Regions from separate parts of the Lysinibacillus sp. OF-1 genome, predicted to be linked through region 2. Evidence: a T-box and tRNA genes for the amino acid it is inferred to sense, from the RefSeq annotation. Region 2 holds a T-box; the other regions hold tRNA genes.

Region 1 (7,777 bases), 1.3 Mb from region 2:
AGGTCCCAAAGTAATCGTTAAGTGGAAAAGGATGTGGCGTTGCACAGACAACCAGGATGTTGGCTTAGAAGCAGCCATCATTTAAAGAGTGCGTAATAGCTCACTGGTCGAGTGACGCTGCGCCGAAAATGTATCGGGGCTAAACGATTCACCGAAGCTGTGGATTGACATCTACGATGTCAGTGGTAGGAGAGCGTTCTAAGTGCGTTGAAGTCAGACCGGAAGGACTGGTGGAGCGCTTAGAAGTGAGAATGCCGGTATGAGTAGCGAAAGACGGGTGAGAATCCCGTCCACCGTATGACTAAGGTTTCCTGAGGAAGGCTCGTCCGCTCAGGGTTAGTCGGGACCTAAGCCGAGGCCGATAGGCGTAGGCGATGGACAACAGGTTGATATTCCTGTACCACCTCCTCACCGTTTGAGAAATGGGGGGACGCAGTAGGATAGGGTAAGCGCGCTGTTGGTTATGCGCGTCCAAGCAGTAAGGCGTGTGTGTAGGCAAATCCGCACACTGTAACGTTGAGCTGTGATGGCGAGTCCGTATGGACGAAGTTCCTGATTTCACACTGCCAAGAAAAGCCTCTATCGAGGTGAGAGGTGCCCGTACCGCAAACCGACACAGGTAGTCGAGGAGAGAATCCTAAGGTGTGCGAGAGAACTCTCGTTAAGGAACTCGGCAAAATGACCCCGTAACTTCGGGAGAAGGGGTGCTCTTGAGCGTGCAAGCGCATGAGAGCCGCAGTGAATAGGCCCAGGCGACTGTTTAGCAAAAACACAGGTCTCTGCAAAACCGTAAGGTGACGTATAGGGGCTGACGCCTGCCCGGTGCTGGAAGGTTAAGAGGAGTGGTTAGCGCAAGCGAAGCTGCGAATTGAAGCCCCAGTAAACGGCGGCCGTAACTATAACGGTCCTAAGGTAGCGAAATTCCTTGTCGGGTAAGTTCCGACCCGCACGAAAGGCGTAACGATCTGGGCACTGTCTCAACGAGAGACTCGGTGAAATTATAGTACCTGTGAAGATGCAGGTTACCCGCGACAGGACGGAAAGACCCCGTGGAGCTTTACTGTAGCCTGATATTGAATTTTGGTACAACTTGTACAGGATAGGTAGGAGCCAGAGATCTCGGAGCGCCAGCTTCGAAGGAGGCGTCGGTGGGATACTACCCTGGTTGTATTGAAATTCTAACCCATGCCCCTTAGCGGGGCAGGAGACAGTGTCAGGCGGACAGTTTGACTGGGGCGGTCGCCTCCTAAAAGGTAACGGAGGCGCCCAAAGGTTCCCTCAGAATGGTTGGAAATCATTCGTAGAGTGTAAAGGCACAAGGGAGCTTGACTGCGAGACCTACAAGTCGAGCAGGGTCGAAAGACGGGCTTAGTGATCCGGTGGTTCCGCATGGAAGGGCCATCGCTCAACGGATAAAAGCTACCCCGGGGATAACAGGCTTATCTCCCCCAAGAGTCCACATCGACGGGGAGGTTTGGCACCTCGATGTCGGCTCATCGCATCCTGGGGCTGTAGTCGGTCCCAAGGGTTGGGCTGTTCGCCCATTAAAGCGGTACGCGAGCTGGGTTCAGAACGTCGTGAGACAGTTCGGTCCCTATCCGTCGTGGGCGTAGGAAATTTGAGAGGAGCTGTCCTTAGTACGAGAGGACCGGGATGGACACACCGCTGGTGTACCAGTTGTCTTGCCAAAGGCATCGCTGGGTAGCTATGTGTGGACGGGATAAGTGCTGAAAGCATCTAAGCATGAAGCCCCCCTCAAGATGAGATTTCCCATTACGCAAGTAAGTAAGATCCCTCAAAGACGATGAGGTAGATAGGTTCGAGGTGGAAGTGTGGTGACACATGGAGCTGACGAATACTAATCGATCGAGGACTTAACCAAAATGTTTGAACCATTCAATGAACCGTTTATCCAGTTTTGAAAGAACAATTCTTTCAAAAAAGAGAGCTTCTAGACACAGTAGTATGCCGTGTATGGAAGGTCGACCATAGTCTAGTGATGATGGCAAAGAGGTCACACCCGTTCCCATACCGAACACGGAAGTTAAGCTCTTTAGCGCCGATGGTAGTTGGGGGCTTCCCCCTGTGAGAGTAGGACGTCGCTAGGCATAATACCCAGGAGGATTAGCTCAGCTGGGAGAGCATCTGCCTTACAAGCAGAGGGTCGGCGGTTCGAGCCCGTCATCCTCCACCATATGCCGGTTTAGCTCAGCAGGTAGAGCAACTGACTTGTAATCAGTAGGTCGTGGGTTCGATTCCTATAGCCGGCACCATTTTTTTAGAGCCATTAGCTCAGTTGGTAGAGCATCTGACTTTTAATCAGAGGGTCGAAGGTTCGAGTCCTTCATGGCTCACCATTTTTAAATAATAATAAGCGGGTGTGGCGGAATTGGCAGACGCACTAGACTTAGGATCTAGCGCCGCAAGGCGTGGGGGTTCGACTCCCTTCACCCGCACCATTATTTCATTGCCAGATAAAAAAACTTATGCACATGCGGAAGTAGTTCAGTGGTAGAACACCACCTTGCCAAGGTGGGGGTCGCGAGTTCGAACCTCGTCTTCCGCTCCAAATGTGCCGGGGTGGCGGAACTGGCAGACGCACAGGACTTAAAATCCTGCGGTAGGTGACTACCGTACCGGTTCGATTCCGGTCCTCGGCACCATTTTTAATGCGCCCGTAGCTCAATTGGATAGAGCGTCTGACTACGGATCAGAAGGTTATGGGTTCGACTCCTGTCGGGCGCGCCAAAAAAGAACGGGAAGTAGCTCAGCTTGGTAGAGCACTTGGTTTGGGACCAAGGGGTCGCAGGTTCGAATCCTGTCTTCCCGACCATTTCCTAAAAATATATGGGGCCTTAGCTCAGCTGGGAGAGCGCCTGCCTTGCACGCAGGAGGTCAGCGGTTCGATCCCGCTAGGCTCCACCAATTCGATTTATTAAATGAACCTTGAAAACTGAACAAGCAAAACGTAATCAATAAAGTTTTCAGTAACTAACTTCGGTTAGTGAACAAAACAAAATTTTGGACATCAAAATTGATGCCAGCAAAACAATTTGAGCTATTCAAATTTCTTTTATGGAGAGTTTGATCCTGGCTCAGGACGAACGCTGGCGGCGTGCCTAATACATGCAAGTCGAGCGAACAGAGAAGGAGCTTGCTCCTTCGACGTTAGCGGCGGACGGGTGAGTAACACGTGGGCAACCTACCTTATAGTTTGGGATAACTCCGGGAAACCGGGGCTAATACCGAATAATCTGTTTCACCTCATGGTGAAACACTGAAAGACGGTTTCGGCTGTCGCTATAGGATGGGCCCGCGGCGCATTAGCTAGTTGGTGAGGTAACGGCTCACCAAGGCGACGATGCGTAGCCGACCTGAGAGGGTGATCGGCCACACTGGGACTGAGACACGGCCCAGACTCCTACGGGAGGCAGCAGTAGGGAATCTTCCACAATGGGCGAAAGCCTGATGGAGCAACGCCGCGTGAGTGAAGAAGGATTTCGGTTCGTAAAACTCTGTTGTAAGGGAAGAACAAGTACAGTAGTAACTGGCTGTACCTTGACGGTACCTTATTAGAAAGCCACGGCTAACTACGTGCCAGCAGCCGCGGTAATACGTAGGTGGCAAGCGTTGTCCGGAATTATTGGGCGTAAAGCGCGCGCAGGTGGTTTCTTAAGTCTGATGTGAAAGCCCACGGCTCAACCGTGGAGGGTCATTGGAAACTGGGAGACTTGAGTGCAGAAGAGGATAGTGGAATTCCAAGTGTAGCGGTGAAATGCGTAGAGATTTGGAGGAACACCAGTGGCGAAGGCGACTATCTGGTCTGTAACTGACACTGAGGCGCGAAAGCGTGGGGAGCAAACAGGATTAGATACCCTGGTAGTCCACGCCGTAAACGATGAGTGCTAAGTGTTAGGGGGTTTCCGCCCCTTAGTGCTGCAGCTAACGCATTAAGCACTCCGCCTGGGGAGTACGGTCGCAAGACTGAAACTCAAAGGAATTGACGGGGGCCCGCACAAGCGGTGGAGCATGTGGTTTAATTCGAAGCAACGCGAAGAACCTTACCAGGTCTTGACATCCCGTTGACCACTGTAGAGATATAGTTTCCCCTTCGGGGGCAACGGTGACAGGTGGTGCATGGTTGTCGTCAGCTCGTGTCGTGAGATGTTGGGTTAAGTCCCGCAACGAGCGCAACCCTTGATCTTAGTTGCCATCATTTAGTTGGGCACTCTAAGGTGACTGCCGGTGACAAACCGGAGGAAGGTGGGGATGACGTCAAATCATCATGCCCCTTATGACCTGGGCTACACACGTGCTACAATGGACGATACAAACGGTTGCCAACTCGCGAGAGGGAGCTAATCCGATAAAGTCGTTCTCAGTTCGGATTGTAGGCTGCAACTCGCCTACATGAAGCCGGAATCGCTAGTAATCGCGGATCAGCATGCCGCGGTGAATACGTTCCCGGGCCTTGTACACACCGCCCGTCACACCACGAGAGTTTGTAACACCCGAAGTCGGTGAGGTAACCTTTTGGAGCCAGCCGCCGAAGGTGGGATAGATGATTGGGGTGAAGTCGTAACAAGGTAGCCGTATCGGAAGGTGCGGCTGGATCACCTCCTTTCTAAGGATTATTTCGGAATACAAACCTAGGGTTTGTAAGATTACGTTTTGCGTTCAGTTTTGAAGGTTTATTAAATAATATAAAACTTCCAAGAGGGCCTATAGCTCAGCTGGTTAGAGCGCACGCCTGATAAGCGTGAGGTCGATGGTTCGAGTCCATTTAGGCCCACCATATATACCTCTTGGGGCCTTAGCTCAGCTGGGAGAGCGCCTGCCTTGCACGCAGGAGGTCAGCGGTTCGATCCCGCTAGGCTCCACCAATCTTTGTTCTTTGAAAACTGGATAAAACGACATTGAAATTGTAACAAACACATTTATTTTTTAAGTTTTTTTATAGGCTTAATAACTTGGTTAAGTTATTAAGGGCGCACGGCGAATGCCTTGGCACTAGGAGCCGAAGAAGGACGGCACTAACACCGATATGCTTCGGGGAGCTGTAAGTGAGCTTTGATCCGGAGATTTCCGAATGGGGGAACCCACTACGTTTAATCGCGTAGTATCTTGACGTGAATACATAGCGTCTTGAAGGCAGACCCAGGGAACTGAAACATCTAAGTACCTGGAGGAAGAGAAAGAAAAATCGATTCCCTGAGTAGCGGCGAGCGAAACGGGAAGAGCCCAAACCAAGAGGCTTGCCTCTTGGGGTTGTAGGACACTCAATACGGAGTTACAAAAGAGCGAGTTAGATGAAGCGACTTGGAAAGGTCCGCCAGAGCAGGTAAAAGCCCTGTAGTCGAAAGTTCGTTCTCTCCTGAGTGGATCCTGAGTACGGCGGAACACGTGAAATTCCGTCGGAATCCGGGAGGACCATCTCCCAAGGCTAAATACTACCTAGTGACCGATAGTGAACCAGTACCGTGAGGGAAAGGTGAAAAGCACCCCGGAAGGGGAGTGAAAGAGATCCTGAAACCGTGTGCCTACAAGTAGTTAGAGCCCGTTAATGGGTGATAGCGTGCCTTTTGTAGAATGAACCGGCGAGTTACGATTACGTGCGAGGTTAAGCTTTAGAAGGCGGAGCCGCAGCGAAAGCGAGTCTGAATAGGGCGAAATAGTACGTGGTCGTAGACCCGAAACCAGGTGATCTACCCATGTCCAGGGTGAAGGTAAGGTAACACTTACTGGAGGCCCGAACCCACGCACGTTGAAAAGTGCGGGGATGAGGTGTGGGTAGCGGAGAAATTCCAATCGAACTTGGAGATAGCTGGTTCTCTCCGAAATAGCTTTAGGGCTAGCCTCGTGATGAGAATACTGGAGGTAGAGCACTGTTTGGACTAGGGGGCCATCCCGGTTTACCGAATTCAGACAAACTCCGAATGCCAGATATTTATACACGGGAGTCAGACTGCGAGTGATAAGATCCGTAGTCAAAAGGGAAACAGCCCAGACCACCAGCTAAGGTCCCAAAGTAATCGTTAAGTGGAAAAGGATGTGGCGTTGCACAGACAACCAGGATGTTGGCTTAGAAGCAGCCATCATTTAAAGAGTGCGTAATAGCTCACTGGTCGAGTGACGCTGCGCCGAAAATGTATCGGGGCTAAACGATTCACCGAAGCTGTGGATTGACATCTACGATGTCAGTGGTAGGAGAGCGTTCTAAGTGCGTTGAAGTCAGACCGGAAGGACTGGTGGAGCGCTTAGAAGTGAGAATGCCGGTATGAGTAGCGAAAGACGGGTGAGAATCCCGTCCACCGTATGACTAAGGTTTCCTGAGGAAGGCTCGTCCGCTCAGGGTTAGTCGGGACCTAAGCCGAGGCCGATAGGCGTAGGCGATGGACAACAGGTTGATATTCCTGTACCACCTCCTCACCGTTTGAGAAATGGGGGGACGCAGTAGGATAGGGTAAGCGCGCTGTTGGTTATGCGCGTCCAAGCAGTAAGGCGTGTGTGTAGGCAAATCCGCACACTGTAACGTTGAGCTGTGATGGCGAGTCCGTATGGACGAAGTTCCTGATTTCACACTGCCAAGAAAAGCCTCTATCGAGGTGAGAGGTGCCCGTACCGCAAACCGACACAGGTAGTCGAGGAGAGAATCCTAAGGTGTGCGAGAGAACTCTCGTTAAGGAACTCGGCAAAATGACCCCGTAACTTCGGGAGAAGGGGTGCTCTTGAGCGTGCAAGCGCATGAGAGCCGCAGTGAATAGGCCCAGGCGACTGTTTAGCAAAAACACAGGTCTCTGCAAAACCGTAAGGTGACGTATAGGGGCTGACGCCTGCCCGGTGCTGGAAGGTTAAGAGGAGTGGTTAGCGCAAGCGAAGCTGCGAATTGAAGCCCCAGTAAACGGCGGCCGTAACTATAACGGTCCTAAGGTAGCGAAATTCCTTGTCGGGTAAGTTCCGACCCGCACGAAAGGCGTAACGATCTGGGCACTGTCTCAACGAGAGACTCGGTGAAATTATAGTACCTGTGAAGATGCAGGTTACCCGCGACAGGACGGAAAGACCCCGTGGAGCTTTACTGTAGCCTGATATTGAATTTTGGTACAACTTGTACAGGATAGGTAGGAGCCAGAGATCTCGGAGCGCCAGCTTCGAAGGAGGCGTCGGTGGGATACTACCCTGGTTGTATTGAAATTCTAACCCATGCCCCTTAGCGGGGCAGGAGACAGTGTCAGGCGGACAGTTTGACTGGGGCGGTCGCCTCCTAAAAGGTAACGGAGGCGCCCAAAGGTTCCCTCAGAATGGTTGGAAATCATTCGTAGAGTGTAAAGGCACAAGGGAGCTTGACTGCGAGACCTACAAGTCGAGCAGGGTCGAAAGACGGGCTTAGTGATCCGGTGGTTCCGCATGGAAGGGCCATCGCTCAACGGATAAAAGCTACCCCGGGGATAACAGGCTTATCTCCCCCAAGAGTCCACATCGACGGGGAGGTTTGGCACCTCGATGTCGGCTCATCGCATCCTGGGGCTGTAGTCGGTCCCAAGGGTTGGGCTGTTCGCCCATTAAAGCGGTACGCGAGCTGGGTTCAGAACGTCGTGAGACAGTTCGGTCCCTATCCGTCGTGGGCGTAGGAAATTTGAGAGGAGCTGTCCTTAGTACGAGAGGACCGGGATGGACACACCGCTGGTGTACCAGTTGTCTTGCCAAAGGCATCGCTGGGTAGCTATGTGTGGACGGGATAAGTGCTGAAAGCATCTAAGCATGAAGCCCCCCTCAA
Region 2 (7,777 bases):
GTTGGCTTTACAGCAGGTATAGCAGTTATTATTTTTACAGGTCAAATTGCCAACTTTTTAGGGTTAACAAATGTTAAAAGACATGAGTATTTTATTGCCAATATACAAGAAATTATGAAGCAGCTTGGAACGACCAATATGTATAGTATTTTGACGGCTGTTATCTGTTTTGTGACAATACTGATGACGCCGAAGTTTTTTCCAAAGGTTCCTGGAGCATTAGCAGGTATTGTTGTTTCTACACTTGTGGCCACTTTCCTCTTTACAGGACATGTTGCTACGATCGCGACAGCTTATGGGCAAATTCCGAATTCATTGCCTCATTTTGCTATACCTGATATCACCTTTGAACGCCTACAACTGCTTATTGGACCAGCGTTTGTCATCGCCATGCTAGGGGGCATAGAGTCACTACTATCGGCAGTCGTTGCAGATGGGATGACGAATAGTAAGCATAACAGTAATCGAGAGCTGATTGGTCAAGGAATTGCTAATATCGTGACGCCTTTGTTCGGGGGGATTCCAGCTACAGGTGCTATTGCACGGACTGCAACTAATATTAAAACAGGTGCAGTATCGCCTATGTCAGGTATCATACACGGAGTATTTGTTTTAGTTACATTATTGCTATTAGCACCATATGCGTCTCATATTCCATTAGCAAGTATGGCTCCTGTATTGATGGTTGTAGCCTGGAATATGAGCGAACGACACCATTTCTCACATATTGTGAAATTAAAATCGGGTGACTCGCTAGTGTTATTGATTACCTTTTTATTAACGGTGTTTACAAGTCTCACATTAGCAGTGGAAGTAGGGCTTGTATTAGCTGTGCTATTATTTGCAAAACGCATGAGTGAAAAGCTTGTTGTGACAAAGGTACTCCCAGACCATTCAAACAAAAGTGGGAAGGTACAGCCCCATGTGGTTCACCAGCAGCATGATTGTCCGCAAATTAACATGTATACAATTGAAGGACCATTGTTCTTTGGAGCTGCTCAAATGTTTGAACAAAAAATTGAAAGCACTTTGCATCAGCAACCAAGAGTTTTGATATTGCGAATGGGGAAAGTGCCCTTTATGGATTCCACTGGTGAAGCATATTTTAGCAATATCATTGAAAACTTTACAGCACAGGGTGGTAAAATTCTGGTAACAGGTGTGCAAGGTGATTTAAAAATAGCTCTTCAGCACAATGGTATTTACGATAAGATTGGAGCGCATCATTTTTATCAGCATACTGGAGAAGCGATTACTAAGGCTCTCGGCTATTTGGACACAAAGAAATGCATCGGATGCCAGCATTTTGCTTTTCATGAATGTAAGGATTTATCAAAATCTAAGGAAGAAGAGGAATTAATTCTTCAGTAATGGGTTAGTCTGTAAACAAAGGCTTGTGCTTTTCAATACTTTCCATTAGAATAAATGCAATATCATGTAAAGACTGTGATGAGGAATAGTAAATTTGTCGTTCTTTTTAGAGAGCTAGCGGCTGGTGGGAGCTAGTAAGAAAGCAAGTTGAACTCGCCTTCTGAGTCTGCCCGCGTGAAACAGCGTGTGTCGTTTCTTCCGCGTTAAGGAAGCTTGAGCCGAGTGTAATCACTAATTTGGGTGGTACCGCGGGAGTACAAATTCTCTCGTCCCTTCTATAAAGAAAGGGACGAGTTTTTTTATTTTTTAAATATTTTGTCAATTATGATGAAGAGCAACATGATTCAATCGAAGGAGGAAAAAGAATGAGTTTTAATCATCTACAAATTGAAAAAAAGTGGCAGCAATATTGGGCTAATAACAAAACATTCAAAACTGAAAATGAAACAGCGAAGCCTAAATTTTTTGCATTAGATATGTTTCCATATCCATCTGGCGCTGGACTGCATGTAGGACATCCAGAAGGATATACAGCGACAGATATTTTATCACGCTTTAAACGTATGCAAGGCTACAATGTATTACATCCAATGGGCTGGGATGCTTTTGGTTTACCAGCTGAGCAATATGCACTCGATACAGGAAATGACCCAGCAGAATTTACAGCTAAAAATATTGCAACTTTTAAACGCCAAATTCAAGAGCTAGGATTCAGTTATGATTGGGATCGCGAAATTAACACGACGGATCCAGAGTATTATAAATGGACACAATGGATTTTTATCCAGCTTTATAAAAAAGGTTTAGCCTATGTGGATGAAGTAGCTGTTAACTGGTGTCCAGCGCTTGGTACGGTATTGGCTAACGAAGAAGTAATTGATGGAAAATCAGAGCGTGGTGGGCATCCAGTAGAACGTCGACCAATGAAACAATGGATGCTTAAAATTACTGCATATGCTGATCGTTTAATCGATGACCTAGAAGAAGTTGATTGGCCAGAATCTATTAAAGATATGCAGCGCAACTGGATTGGTCGTTCAGAAGGGGCAGAAGTAACATTTGCTATTGATGGTTCAGATCAAAACTTCACGGTCTTCACAACACGTCCAGATACATTATTTGGTGCTACATATTGTGTACTTGCGCCTGAACATAAATTGGTAGAACAAATAACGACAGCTGAGCAACGTCAAGCTGTTGAGGCATATTTAGAGAAAGTGAAAATGAAATCGGATCTTGAGCGCACAGATTTAGCAAAAGAAAAAACAGGCGTATTCACAGGTGCTTATGCCGTGAATCCGATTAACGGGAAAAAAGCGCCGATTTGGATTGCTGACTATGTGTTAGTGTCTTACGGTACAGGTGCTATTATGGCGGTGCCAGCACATGATGAACGTGACTATGAATTTGCGACTGCATTTGGTTTAGACATCGTTCCTGTACTTGAGGGTGGGGACATTAGCAAAGAAGCATTTACAGGTGATGGTCAACATATTAATTCTGAATTCCTTAATGGTTTAAATAAAGAAGATGGCATTGCGAAAGCAATTGAATGGTTAGAGCAAAAAGGCGTTGGAGAGAAGAAAATTTCTTATCGACTACGTGATTGGCTATTCTCACGTCAGCGTTACTGGGGTGAACCAATTCCAATGATTCATTGGGAAGATGGCACGATCACACCTGTTCCAGAATCAGAATTACCATTAGTGCTTCCAAAAACAGATAATATCCGTCCATCGGGTACTGGTGAATCACCATTAGCTAATATCGCTGAATGGGTGAATGTTGTAGATCCAGAGACAGGCAAAAAGGGTCGCCGTGAAACAAATACAATGCCACAGTGGGCTGGGTCTAGCTGGTACTTCTTACGCTATATCGACCCTACAAATACAGAGGCGATTGCAGATCCAGAGTTACTAAAACGTTGGTTACCAGTAGATATTTATATTGGAGGAGCGGAGCATGCAGTACTGCACTTACTTTACGCTCGCTTCTGGCATAAAGTTCTTTATGATCTAGGTGTTGTTCACACGAAAGAGCCATTCCATAAATTATTTAACCAAGGTATGATTCTTGGTGAAGGTAATGAAAAAATGTCTAAATCGAAAGGTAATGTTGTAAACCCAGATGAAATCATTTCATCACATGGTGCCGATACATTACGTTTGTATGAAATGTTCATGGGACCATTAGAGGCATCTGTTGCATGGTCAACAAATGGTTTAGATGGGGCACGTCGTTTCTTAGATCGTATTTGGCGTCTATTTGTTAATGAAGAAGATGGTGCCATTTCATCAAAAATTCAAGTGTCTAACGATCAAACACTTGAAAAAGCATACCACCAAACAGTGAAAAAAGTGACAGAGGATTACGAAGGTATCCGCTTTAACACAGCTATTTCACAGATGATGGTATTTATCAATGATTGCTATAAAGCTGACGTTATTCCAGCAGAGTATGCGGAAGGCTTTGTTAAAATGCTAGCACCAATCGCGCCGCATATTGCAGAAGAGCTATGGCAGCTATTAGGCCACGATTCAACACTTTCTTACGAGCAATGGCCAACATACGATGAAACGAAGCTTGTGGATGATGAAGTGGAGATTGCCGTGCAAGTGGCTGGTAAAGTCCGTGCAAAAATCGTCGTAGCGAAAGATGCTTCAAAAGAGGATATCGAAAAAGTAGCGCTTGCTGATGAAAAAGTACAAGAATATATGGCAGGAAAAAACCTAGTGAAAATTATCGTTATTCCAAGCAAACTTGTCAATATTGTCGTTAAATAAAATGATCTAAATAATAAAAATGTACATTACTAAATGAAATTTTAGTGATGTACATTTTTTATTTTTCGTGAAGAGTTTATAGTGGATAATTTAAAAAACTACACTCCATAACTATCGGAGTGCAGCTCAAATGATGATGTTTAAATAATCAATCCAACAATAATAGCTGTTAGGATACTGACAAGTGTGGCTCCGTACAATAACTTTAAGCCAAAACGAGCAACGACATTACCCTGTCTTTCATTTAACCCTTTAACTGCTCCGGAAATAATACCGATGGATGAAAAGTTGGCAAAGGATACAAGGAATACCGAAATAATGCCCAGTGTACGTTCACTCATGGACTCTGAGACGTCGCCAAGGTTGATCATAGCAACAAATTCATTCGTTACTAATTTAGTGGCCATTATTCCACCAGCTGAAACAGCGTCTGCCCATGGGATACCCATTAGGAAAGCTATTGGTGCAAAAATATAGCCTAATATTTCTTGGAAAGAAACACCGATAATCATATCAAACAATGAATTGATTAAATCCATTAATGCTACGAAACCAATCAGCATGGCTCCAACTATGATGGCTACCTTAAAGCCATCCATAATATATTCACCAAGCATTTGGAAGAAAGCTTGCTTCTGCTCATCTTCAATGGTTAAGATATCTTCCTCTTCTTTTACGGTATACGGATTAATGATGGAAACAATTATAAAACCACCAAATAAGTTTAACACAATCGCCGTTACGACATACTTTGGTTCAATCATCGTCATGTACGCGCCAACAACTGACATCGAGACGGTCGACATCGCGGATGCGCATAATGTATACATACGCTGTGGCGCAATCTTATCTAATTGTTTTTTAACTGTAATGAATACTTCCGATTGTCCAACCATTGCGGAAGCAACAGCATTATAGGATTCCAATTTCCCCATTCCACTTACTTTACTCAACAGTAATCCTATCCATTTCATGAAGAAAGGGAGAATTTTAAAATGCTGCAAAATCCCAATTAAGACTGATATAAAGACAATCGGTAATAATACAGCTAGGAAGAACGGAGACTCTCCTTCATTTGCTAATCCACCAAAAACAAATGATATCCCTGCATTTGCGTAAGACAATAAATGATCAAATACTTTGGTGATTCCTTTGATTAAAACAAAACCAATTGTCGTATTGAGTAGTAGAGCTGCCAATAAAAATTGGATGATTAACATCACCACTATATATTTATATTTTATTTCTTTTTTGTTTTTACTCATTAATAAAGCTAGGGCAAAAACAAGTAACAATCCACAAAAGGATATTAAGTATCTCATAAGTTCCTCCATAAGTATGTGTAATAGTTTGTCCTGATGTTCTAAATTCAGAAGAACAGCTAAAGATCTTAATTAGTCAGACGTCAGACAAACAATCTCACTATAACAGTTTTTTTGCTAGTTATTCAATAGATAATAGAAAAAAAGTATGCAACAGGGCATACGAATACGATAAATACAGTTCTATAACAAGAAAAGCTCATGTCAAAACACTTTTTTATTGTGTGAAGTTTTTAAAATTTTATGACCAATGTGTAAATGAAAACGTAGGAAACCAACTAGGGAAGTGAAAGTGTAAGGCGTGTTTGGGAAGTTCTGACCATTGTGGCAAACGTACGAGTGGTGTTATTTAAAGATGCAGAAGAAGGTATTTAGGATGTATTTTTTTACCTAATCATTATTTACGAAAACATAAAAGACATATATTTAGTTAACTACAGACTAATGCCTGACCTCCATATATTTTAGGGTTCAGGCATTTTTTCTATAGTATCGGTCTGAAGCATTAATTGATAAATGCTAGAGATCATAAAGCTAGTTGCTAATCCGTAAAGTGCATTGAAGCTTAGGGCAACGCCAATTCCTATGAGGATAGATAGCAGTATGACAAACCAACTATGTTTATGAATACGGCGATTCGTAAATAAAAGAATTAACATAAACGGCAGTATGGTAATGTGCAGGAACGCGAAAGAATAAATAACCCCTAAAATCGTTAAATCGATAGATAAGAAAAAGGTAAGTAAAATGACCATAAGTCCAATTAAGTAAAAATAATAGGGTCTTTTCTTCATAAAAAAACGTTTTGTTGCACGCATATCTACAAGTAAGGACGTCACAACGGCCAACAGGACAATGACAAGGAAAGCGAATGTCAGAAACCCAGGCTGTACTTCATATAAGAACGTAAAAATTAGCACTTGAAACTGACCAAAGGAGCCACTGTATAAAGCAATCATTAAAATAGCTGTAAAGGATAATGTTAATAATGCTAAAATCACACCTGATGAAAATAGGCTGCGACGTATTTTTTTGGGCTTGATAAATGCAATTAAATACCATGTTGATTTATCAAAAAGTACTTGTCCTAAAACGGCTAATTGAATAATGACATAGAACAGGAGGATTTCGCTATTTTTAAAATAAAATAAATAAGGGTGGTATAAGCGAATGCCTTCATAAACGGTGCTTGCTCCATTTTGTACAAAGTAGTAAATAGGGATAAAAATAAGTAATGAAAACAGGGCGATGATAAATAAAATTTCTAGCCAAAGTATACTTTTCACAGACATGATGCGATCAAGCAGTAACATACCGGTTAGAAATAAAAAAAGCGTAATGGGTATCGGGATATTTAACATGATTTCAGACAAGACACTAATGCTAATTAATTGAATTAACCAAAGTTCAATGCTTGTCAAAAGGTAAAACAGTCGTATCACTTTTAAATTCATACCACTCAATTTTTGTTGTATGGTAAAGAGTAAAAAGCTTTGTGTATGCTGGTTTTGCTTGTAATTCCTTTTATTTAACAAGGAGCTCAATACAATAAATGAAATGGCTGTTGCTAATGTATAACAAATGCCTGCCATAAAGCCAAAAGAAATAAGGGCTGAGGGAGAGGACAATAATAAATTACCGTTAATCCATCTTGCTAAAAGAATGATGACGCCTGCTGCTGTGCTTAAACTTGCAAATGGTACGAGCAATGAATAATTTTTTAACATACCATCAAATACCTTTACTCATTTTAGCGGATTTATATTGACGTGGCGATTGATTATACTTTTTCTTAAAGGCCACACTAAAATAGTGTTGGCTATTAAATCCACAGCTCTCCGCAATTGCAGACATGCTTGCGTCCAGGTTTTCATTTATTTTCTTCACGGCCATTTCGAGGCGGTAATTATTTATATACTCATTAATGCCAATAGACTGCTCCTCCAAAAATTTACGACTTAAGTAGCTTGGATTCAAATGGATCTTTTCTGCAATAATATTTAAACCGAGCTTTTCATAATAGTTTTCATGGATATAGGAAAGCGCACTTTGAATCGCATCATGGTTGGAGCTCCATACTTTATATTTCTCCACAATCGCATCTAATTCACTAGCAATAACAGGTTTTGTAAGATAATCTTTTACCCCGATACGCAATGCTTGCTGGGCATATTCGAAGGTCTGATAAGCAGTTACCATAATGATGTCTATTTCATACATTTCTTTTAATTCCTTGCTCAAAGTGATACCATCTTTCCCAGGCATTTGGATATCCAAAAAGGCGATAGTCATACGGTGTTT
Region 3 (7,777 bases), 660 kb from region 2:
TCATCCCCGCACTTTTCAACGTGCGTGGGTTCGGGCCTCCAGTAAGTGTTACCTTACCTTCACCCTGGACATGGGTAGATCACCTGGTTTCGGGTCTACGACCACGTACTATTTCGCCCTATTCAGACTCGCTTTCGCTGCGGCTCCGCCTTCTAAAGCTTAACCTCGCACGTAATCGTAACTCGCCGGTTCATTCTACAAAAGGCACGCTATCACCCATTAACGGGCTCTAACTACTTGTAGGCACACGGTTTCAGGATCTCTTTCACTCCCCTTCCGGGGTGCTTTTCACCTTTCCCTCACGGTACTGGTTCACTATCGGTCACTAGGTAGTATTTAGCCTTGGGAGATGGTCCTCCCGGATTCCGACGGAATTTCACGTGTTCCGCCGTACTCAGGATCCACTCAGGAGAGAACGAACTTTCGACTACAGGGCTTTTACCTGCTCTGGCGGACCTTTCCAAGTCGCTTCATCTAACTCGCTCTTTTGTAACTCCGTATTGAGTGTCCTACAACCCCAAGAGGCAAGCCTCTTGGTTTGGGCTCTTCCCGTTTCGCTCGCCGCTACTCAGGGAATCGATTTTTCTTTCTCTTCCTCCAGGTACTTAGATGTTTCAGTTCCCTGGGTCTGCCTTCAAGACGCTATGTATTCACGTCAAGATACTACGCGATTAAACGTAGTGGGTTCCCCCATTCGGAAATCTCCGGATCAAAGCTCACTTACAGCTCCCCGAAGCATATCGGTGTTAGTGCCGTCCTTCTTCGGCTCCTAGTGCCAAGGCATTCGCCGTGCGCCCTTAATAACTTAACCTAACGGCTTTCAATAAAAATATCGGAAACCTCTTAATGTTATTAAGCCTATAAAAAACTTAAAAAAATAAATGTGTTTGTTACAATTTCAATGTCGTTTTATCCAGTTTTCAAAGAACAAGTTTTGAAGATTTTCATTCAGAAGAATGAACCTTCAAAACTGAACGCAAAACGTAATCTTACAAACCCTAGGTTTGTATTCCGAAATAATCCTTAGAAAGGAGGTGATCCAGCCGCACCTTCCGATACGGCTACCTTGTTACGACTTCACCCCAATCATCTATCCCACCTTCGGCGGCTGGCTCCAAAAGGTTACCTCACCGACTTCGGGTGTTACAAACTCTCGTGGTGTGACGGGCGGTGTGTACAAGGCCCGGGAACGTATTCACCGCGGCATGCTGATCCGCGATTACTAGCGATTCCGGCTTCATGTAGGCGAGTTGCAGCCTACAATCCGAACTGAGAACGACTTTATCGGATTAGCTCCCTCTCGCGAGTTGGCAACCGTTTGTATCGTCCATTGTAGCACGTGTGTAGCCCAGGTCATAAGGGGCATGATGATTTGACGTCATCCCCACCTTCCTCCGGTTTGTCACCGGCAGTCACCTTAGAGTGCCCAACTAAATGATGGCAACTAAGATCAAGGGTTGCGCTCGTTGCGGGACTTAACCCAACATCTCACGACACGAGCTGACGACAACCATGCACCACCTGTCACCGTTGCCCCCGAAGGGGAAACTATATCTCTACAGTGGTCAACGGGATGTCAAGACCTGGTAAGGTTCTTCGCGTTGCTTCGAATTAAACCACATGCTCCACCGCTTGTGCGGGCCCCCGTCAATTCCTTTGAGTTTCAGTCTTGCGACCGTACTCCCCAGGCGGAGTGCTTAATGCGTTAGCTGCAGCACTAAGGGGCGGAAACCCCCTAACACTTAGCACTCATCGTTTACGGCGTGGACTACCAGGGTATCTAATCCTGTTTGCTCCCCACGCTTTCGCGCCTCAGTGTCAGTTACAGACCAGATAGTCGCCTTCGCCACTGGTGTTCCTCCAAATCTCTACGCATTTCACCGCTACACTTGGAATTCCACTATCCTCTTCTGCACTCAAGTCTCCCAGTTTCCAATGACCCTCCACGGTTGAGCCGTGGGCTTTCACATCAGACTTAAGAAACCACCTGCGCGCGCTTTACGCCCAATAATTCCGGACAACGCTTGCCACCTACGTATTACCGCGGCTGCTGGCACGTAGTTAGCCGTGGCTTTCTAATAAGGTACCGTCAAGGTACAGCCAGTTACTACTGTACTTGTTCTTCCCTTACAACAGAGTTTTACGAACCGAAATCCTTCTTCACTCACGCGGCGTTGCTCCATCAGGCTTTCGCCCATTGTGGAAGATTCCCTACTGCTGCCTCCCGTAGGAGTCTGGGCCGTGTCTCAGTCCCAGTGTGGCCGATCACCCTCTCAGGTCGGCTACGCATCGTCGCCTTGGTGAGCCGTTACCTCACCAACTAGCTAATGCGCCGCGGGCCCATCCTATAGCGACAGCCGAAACCGTCTTTCAGTGTTTCACCATGAGGTGAAACAGATTATTCGGTATTAGCCCCGGTTTCCCGGAGTTATCCCAAACTATAAGGTAGGTTGCCCACGTGTTACTCACCCGTCCGCCGCTAACGTCGAAGGAGCAAGCTCCTTCTCTGTTCGCTCGACTTGCATGTATTAGGCACGCCGCCAGCGTTCGTCCTGAGCCAGGATCAAACTCTCCATAAAAGAAATTTGAATAGCTCAAATTGTTTTGCTGGCATCAATTTTGATGTCCAAAATTTTGTTTCGTTCACTAACCAAAGCTAGTTACTGAAAACTTTATTGATTACGTTTTGCTTGTTCAGTTTTCAAGGTTCATATCATTGTCTCTTCGGACAACTTCTTTAGTCTATCAGACAACCGGAAAGTTGTCAACACTTTTTTGGAGCGGGTGATGAGAATCGAACTCACGACATCAGCTTGGAAGGCTGAGGTTTTACCATTAAACTACACCCGCATAATATGATTTATAAATTGGCGCGCCCGGCAGGAGTCGAACCCACAACCTTCTGATCCGTAGTCAGACGCTCTATCCAATTGAGCTACGGGCGCATATAAGAATATAAAATTAATTGACTTGGTGCGGCCGAGAGGACTTGAACCTCCACGGGGTTGCCCCCACTAGGCCCTCAACCTAGCGCGTCTGCCGTTCCGCCACGACCGCATTCAATCAGTAACTTTCTCATTATACTACAAGGAACTGAGAAGTCAATGTTTTTTCCTAAAAAGATGAGCCATGAAGGACTCGAACCTTCGACCCTCTGATTAAAAGTCAGATGCTCTACCAACTGAGCTAATGGCTCAAATTAAGAAATGAATGGCTGGGGTACTAGGATTCGAACCTAGGCATGACGGAATCAAAATCCGTTGCCTTACCGCTTGGCTATACCCCAAAAAGTGGCGGTCCCGACCGGGATCGAACCGGCGATCTCCTGCGTGACAGGCAGGCATGTTAACCGCTACACCACGGGACCAATAAATAGTATTAATTAAATTATGAAGAAATGACCCCTACGGGATTCGAACCCGTGTTACCGCCGTGAAAGGGCGGTGTCTTAACCACTTGACCAAGGGGCCATGGCTCCGAAGGCAGGACTCGAACCTGCGACAACCTGATTAACAGTCAGGTGCTACTACCAACTGAGCTACTTCGGAATACTATGTTTTGCTGTCGTCGTTATCTTGTCGACTTTTACTATTATAGGGACAACTCAACAAAACGTCAACTATTTTTTTATGATTTTTTATTCCACTAGTATTAGCCTACCCAAACACTTACTACAGCAATACTTCTCAACATTCATTTTTATTTTCCGTACATATAGTTGTTGGCAATTGACACAAGTATAAGTATGACGATGATGTCTTTTAGTTGTAGCTTTAGGGGGTTGTAAAACTGAGCAAAATCGAGGTGCATTTACTTTTCTTAATAGCTCTCGAAAATCTTTATCTCGATGTTGATACCCTTTACCTTCAATATGTAAATGATAATGACATAATTCATGGAGTACAATACCTTCAATCTCTCTATAGCCATATAACTCATAGGCTTTCGGGTTTATCTCAATATTATGAGATTGTAAAAGATATCGTCCACCAGTTGAACGTAATCTAGCATTAAAGTAAGCCTGATGCTGAAAAGGTTTTTGAAAGCTTTCCAAGGATAAGCTGTGAACAAGTTGTTGTAACTCCTCATTGTTCATATATTAATCACCTCTAACAACAAGAATACCACACTGTGTAGTATAGACAGTGTGGTAAATATTTATTACTTAAATTATAATGTTTGATTTTTAGGCGGAAGCATTGTTAAAGAAATACGCCCTTTATTGACATCTATTTGTTCTACCCATACTGTGACAATATCACCTAGTGCAACAACTTCTAACGGATGTTTAATGCGTTTGTTTTGTAATTTAGATATATGCACCAACCCGTCTTGCTTTACGCCAATATCAACAAACGCTCCAAAGTCCACCACATTTCTCACTGTGCCCTGCAATTCCATACCTACTTTTAAATCTTCCATTTTTAATACATCTGTTTTAAGCAAAGGCTGTGGGAAAGCATCACGTGGGTCACGACTTGGTTTCATTAAAGTATCCACAATATCTTGAATAGTCACAACACCTATGCCAAGCACGCTACTTAAATTTTGAATATCTAGAGCTGCAATAGCTTCTTCGGCTTTCGGCGTCCCTAGCTCTTTTTTATCAATTTGAGCTTCTACTAATATTTGTTCAGCTAAATCATAGCTCTCTGGATGAATACCTGTAGCATCGAACGGATTTTTTGCTTCTGGGACACGTAAGAAACCGATAGCTTGTTCATACGTTTTAGCACCTAGCCTTGGAATCTTCTTTAATTGTGCACGTGTAGAAAATTGACCATTTTCTTCTCGCATCTTCACGATGTTCTCTGCAACTGTTTTGGATAAACCAGAAACGTATTGTAAGAGTGAAGAAGAAGCCGTGTTTACATCAACCCCTACTTTGTTAACAGCAGTTTCTACTATAAAAGTTAGTGATTCATTTAATTTTTTTTGAGAAACATCATGCTGATACTGACCTACACCAACCGCTTTAGGTTCAATTTTCACTAACTCCGATAAAGGATCTTGTAAACGGCGTGCAATGGACACAGCACTACGCTGCTCAACCTGTAAATCGGGAAATTCAGCCCGTGCAATATCTGATGCTGAATAAACAGATGCTCCCGCTTCGTTGACAATAACATACGCAACATCAGTAGTAAGTTCATTTAGTACATCTGCAATAAATTGTTCTGTTTCACGCGATGCTGTACCATTACCAATTGCAATTATGCTTATTGGATATTTTACTAAAATTCCTTTCACAGTAGCTTTCGCTTTTGCTACATCTGGTTTAGGAGGATGTGGATAAATAGCTGTAACCTCTAACATTTTCCCCGTTTCATCTACAACTGCTAACTTACAACCTGTGCGGTAAGCTGGGTCAACCCCCAATACATATTTGCCTTTCATAGGTGGCTGCAGTAATAAATTACGTAAATTCTCAGAGAAAATATGAATTGCTTGTGTTTCAGCTTTCTCTGTCAATTCGTTTCGTAATTCTCTTTCAATCGAAGGCTGAATTAAACGTTTGTACGAATCTTCAATTGCCAGTTTTACTTCTGCAATTGCAGGGGATGAGCCAATTGCAGGTATCCATTCCTTCCACATAATCATCAAAACTCTGTCTACTGGCACTTGGATTGAAACTTTTAAAACTTCCTCTTTTTCTCCACGGTTGATCGCTAAGATGCGATGCGGAACGATGCGATTAACAGGTTCTTCATACTCGTAATACATTTCAAAAACATTTTTTTCATCAATCTCAGCATTTTTTACAGTCGTTACAAGGACTCCATCTTTCCATGAATAGGCGCGGATTTTTTCACGAATCGCAGCATCATCTGCAAAACGTTCTGCTAAAATATCTCGTGCGCCCATTAGTGCTTCTTCTGTATTGGCAACCTGTTCATTATCCACAAAACCAACTGCTAGCTGCTCTAATGCGTCATTACTAAACGCCAAGAGAAGTTCTGCAAGAGGTTCTAATCCTTTTTCTTTGGCAATCGTCGCCTTTGTACGTCTTTTTTGCTTGTAAGGTCTATATAAATCCTCTACCCGCTGTAAGACGGTTGCAGCAAGTATGGCTTTTTCTAATTCTGGTGTAAGTTTTTCTTGCTCTCGGATTAATCGAATAACCTCTTCTTTCCGTTGTTCAAGTTGCTGTATGTAGTGATAACGATCCTCCACAGCTTTAATTTGCACCTCGTCGAGAGAGCCCGTTGCTTCCTTTCGATAACGTGCAATAAATGGTACCGTATTTCCCTCTTCTAATAACTTAATAACAGCATCTACTTGCCCTGGTTTGACTACAACATCCTTTGCAATGAGCTGTAACATTTGCTTTTGTTCCACATCATCACTACCTTTTTCTTTTCATTTTACCATTACACTTTACTAAAAATGCAAAAAGATAGTCTACTCAGACGAATATGAGTAGACTATCTTCATCCATTTATAAGTGTTTAACACATAAAACACCCAAAGAAAGATTAGAGCGAAACACCGCCACTTGCTAGAATAGCCTCTTGTAATTTCTTTATTGCTTTCCTTTGTATTCGAGATACATGCATTTGAGAAATTCCTAATCGTTCTCCAGCTTCTTTTTGACTAAGTTGCTCTAAATATGTAAGCTGAATAATTTGTTTTTCCCTTTCATTTAACACAACAAGCGCCTCTGAAACAATCATGCGTTTATTAGTCATTTCATAACCATCGTCTTCCCTACCCAAAATATCAAATAAGGTGACTGTACTGCCATCTGAATCTGACTCTATCGAATGATCCATAGAAAGAGCCTGATAGCTACGGCTCATTTCCATCGCTTCCAATACCTCTTCTTCGGCTACTTCTAATCGCTCAGCAATATCTTGAATAGAAGGAGAACGCTGCAATTCAATCGTCAGCGCCTCCACTGTTGATTTGATTCTCGGTCCTAATTCTTTTATTCGTCTAGGCACATGAACATCCCATGTTTTATCACGTAAAAAACGCTTGATTTCTCCAACAATCGTTGGCACAGCAAATGCTTCAAAACTACGACCAACATTCGGATCAAAACGTCTGATTGCACCTAACAATCCCAGCATCCCTACTTGAACAATATCATCATAATAAGATTTACCATTCGAATATTTACGAGCTATTGACTCAACTAGATATCGATAATGAATCACTAATTTTGTTTGCGCTTCATCATCCTCCGTTGACTGGTACAATTCAATCCACTTTAGTATATCTTCCTTGGATGAAGATTTATGTAGTGATTCTTTCGACATTTTTTTCCACCTGCTCTCTAGCGACATACTTTGTCATGAAGACAGTTACGCCACCATCGTTATTGATCATCACCTCATCCATCAAAGTTTCCATTAAATAAAGTCCTAAGCCACCTTCTCTTAGCCCTGCAATACTTTCCTCAGGATGATACGGTCCAATCTTAGACTTGATCTCTTCGAAATTAAAGCTGTTGCCATAATCCGCAATCATCATTTCCATTTTATTGTCATACAAAGCACACCCGATGACAATTTCACCTTCTTCTTCATCCTTATAAGCATGGTGAACAACATTTGTCACAGCCTCACTTGCAGCAATTTTTAAATCTTCGATATCATCATAACTAAAGCCAATCCTACTAGCTAAGCCCGAGACAGTTAATCGAATGACACTGACAAATTGCGGTTTAGCAGGAACTCTAATTTCAATATAGTCAAATTCCTTCATTATTTTAATTCCACCTTTTTATCAGTTTCAATATCCATCAAATCACTTAGACCCGTAATTTCAAACA

What was found. A T-box is a leader RNA that pairs with one kind of tRNA and senses whether it is charged. The one in region 2 lies ahead of leuS (leucine--tRNA ligase), so its partner is inferred to be a tRNA-Leu.
Region 1: it encodes a tRNA-Leu, which carries the amino acid that the T-box ahead of leuS (leucine--tRNA ligase) is inferred to sense. The anticodon was not compared.
Region 3: it encodes a tRNA-Leu, which carries the amino acid that the T-box ahead of leuS (leucine--tRNA ligase) is inferred to sense. The anticodon was not compared.

What each region holds. Positions count from the first base shown of each region.
Region 1 covers NZ_CP102798.1:113,609-121,385, forward strand. The annotation lists rRNA gene NV349_RS00550 (23S ribosomal RNA) at 1-1,882, shown strand, start outside; rRNA gene rrf (5S ribosomal RNA) at 1,993-2,108, shown strand; tRNA gene NV349_RS00560 (tRNA-Val) at 2,119-2,194, shown strand; tRNA gene NV349_RS00565 (tRNA-Thr) at 2,198-2,273, shown strand; tRNA gene NV349_RS00570 (tRNA-Lys) at 2,282-2,357, shown strand; tRNA gene NV349_RS00575 (tRNA-Leu) at 2,375-2,459, shown strand; tRNA gene NV349_RS00580 (tRNA-Gly) at 2,495-2,569, shown strand; tRNA gene NV349_RS00585 (tRNA-Leu) at 2,575-2,663, shown strand; tRNA gene NV349_RS00590 (tRNA-Arg) at 2,672-2,748, shown strand; tRNA gene NV349_RS00595 (tRNA-Pro) at 2,757-2,833, shown strand; tRNA gene NV349_RS00600 (tRNA-Ala) at 2,850-2,925, shown strand; rRNA gene NV349_RS00605 (16S ribosomal RNA) at 3,073-4,624, shown strand; tRNA gene NV349_RS00610 (tRNA-Ile) at 4,719-4,795, shown strand; tRNA gene NV349_RS00615 (tRNA-Ala) at 4,808-4,883, shown strand; rRNA gene NV349_RS00620 (23S ribosomal RNA) at 4,973-7,777, shown strand, end outside.
Region 2 covers NZ_CP102798.1:3,564,770-3,572,546, reverse strand. The annotation lists gene NV349_RS17380 (SulP family inorganic anion transporter) at 1-1,371, shown strand, start outside; T-box leader at 1,438-1,648, shown strand; gene leuS (leucine--tRNA ligase) at 1,737-4,154, shown strand; gene NV349_RS17370 (NupC/NupG family nucleoside CNT transporter) at 4,295-5,476, opposite strand; gene NV349_RS17365 (permease) at 5,941-7,203, opposite strand; gene NV349_RS17360 (response regulator transcription factor) at 7,208-7,777, opposite strand, start outside.
Region 3 covers NZ_CP102798.1:4,225,277-4,233,053, forward strand. The annotation lists rRNA gene NV349_RS20655 (23S ribosomal RNA) at 1-811, opposite strand, end outside; rRNA gene NV349_RS20660 (16S ribosomal RNA) at 1,028-2,579, opposite strand; tRNA gene NV349_RS20665 (tRNA-Gly) at 2,777-2,850, opposite strand; tRNA gene NV349_RS20670 (tRNA-Arg) at 2,869-2,945, opposite strand; tRNA gene NV349_RS20675 (tRNA-Leu) at 2,972-3,057, opposite strand; tRNA gene NV349_RS20680 (tRNA-Lys) at 3,124-3,196, opposite strand; tRNA gene NV349_RS20685 (tRNA-Gln) at 3,212-3,286, opposite strand; tRNA gene NV349_RS20690 (tRNA-Asp) at 3,292-3,367, opposite strand; tRNA gene NV349_RS20695 (tRNA-Glu) at 3,399-3,470, opposite strand; tRNA gene NV349_RS20700 (tRNA-Asn) at 3,472-3,548, opposite strand; gene NV349_RS20705 (SprT family protein) at 3,638-4,096, opposite strand; gene NV349_RS20710 (Tex family protein) at 4,171-6,339, opposite strand; gene sigB (RNA polymerase sigma factor SigB) at 6,477-7,262, opposite strand; gene rsbW (anti-sigma B factor RsbW) at 7,240-7,710, opposite strand; gene NV349_RS20725 (STAS domain-containing protein) at 7,710-7,777, opposite strand, start outside.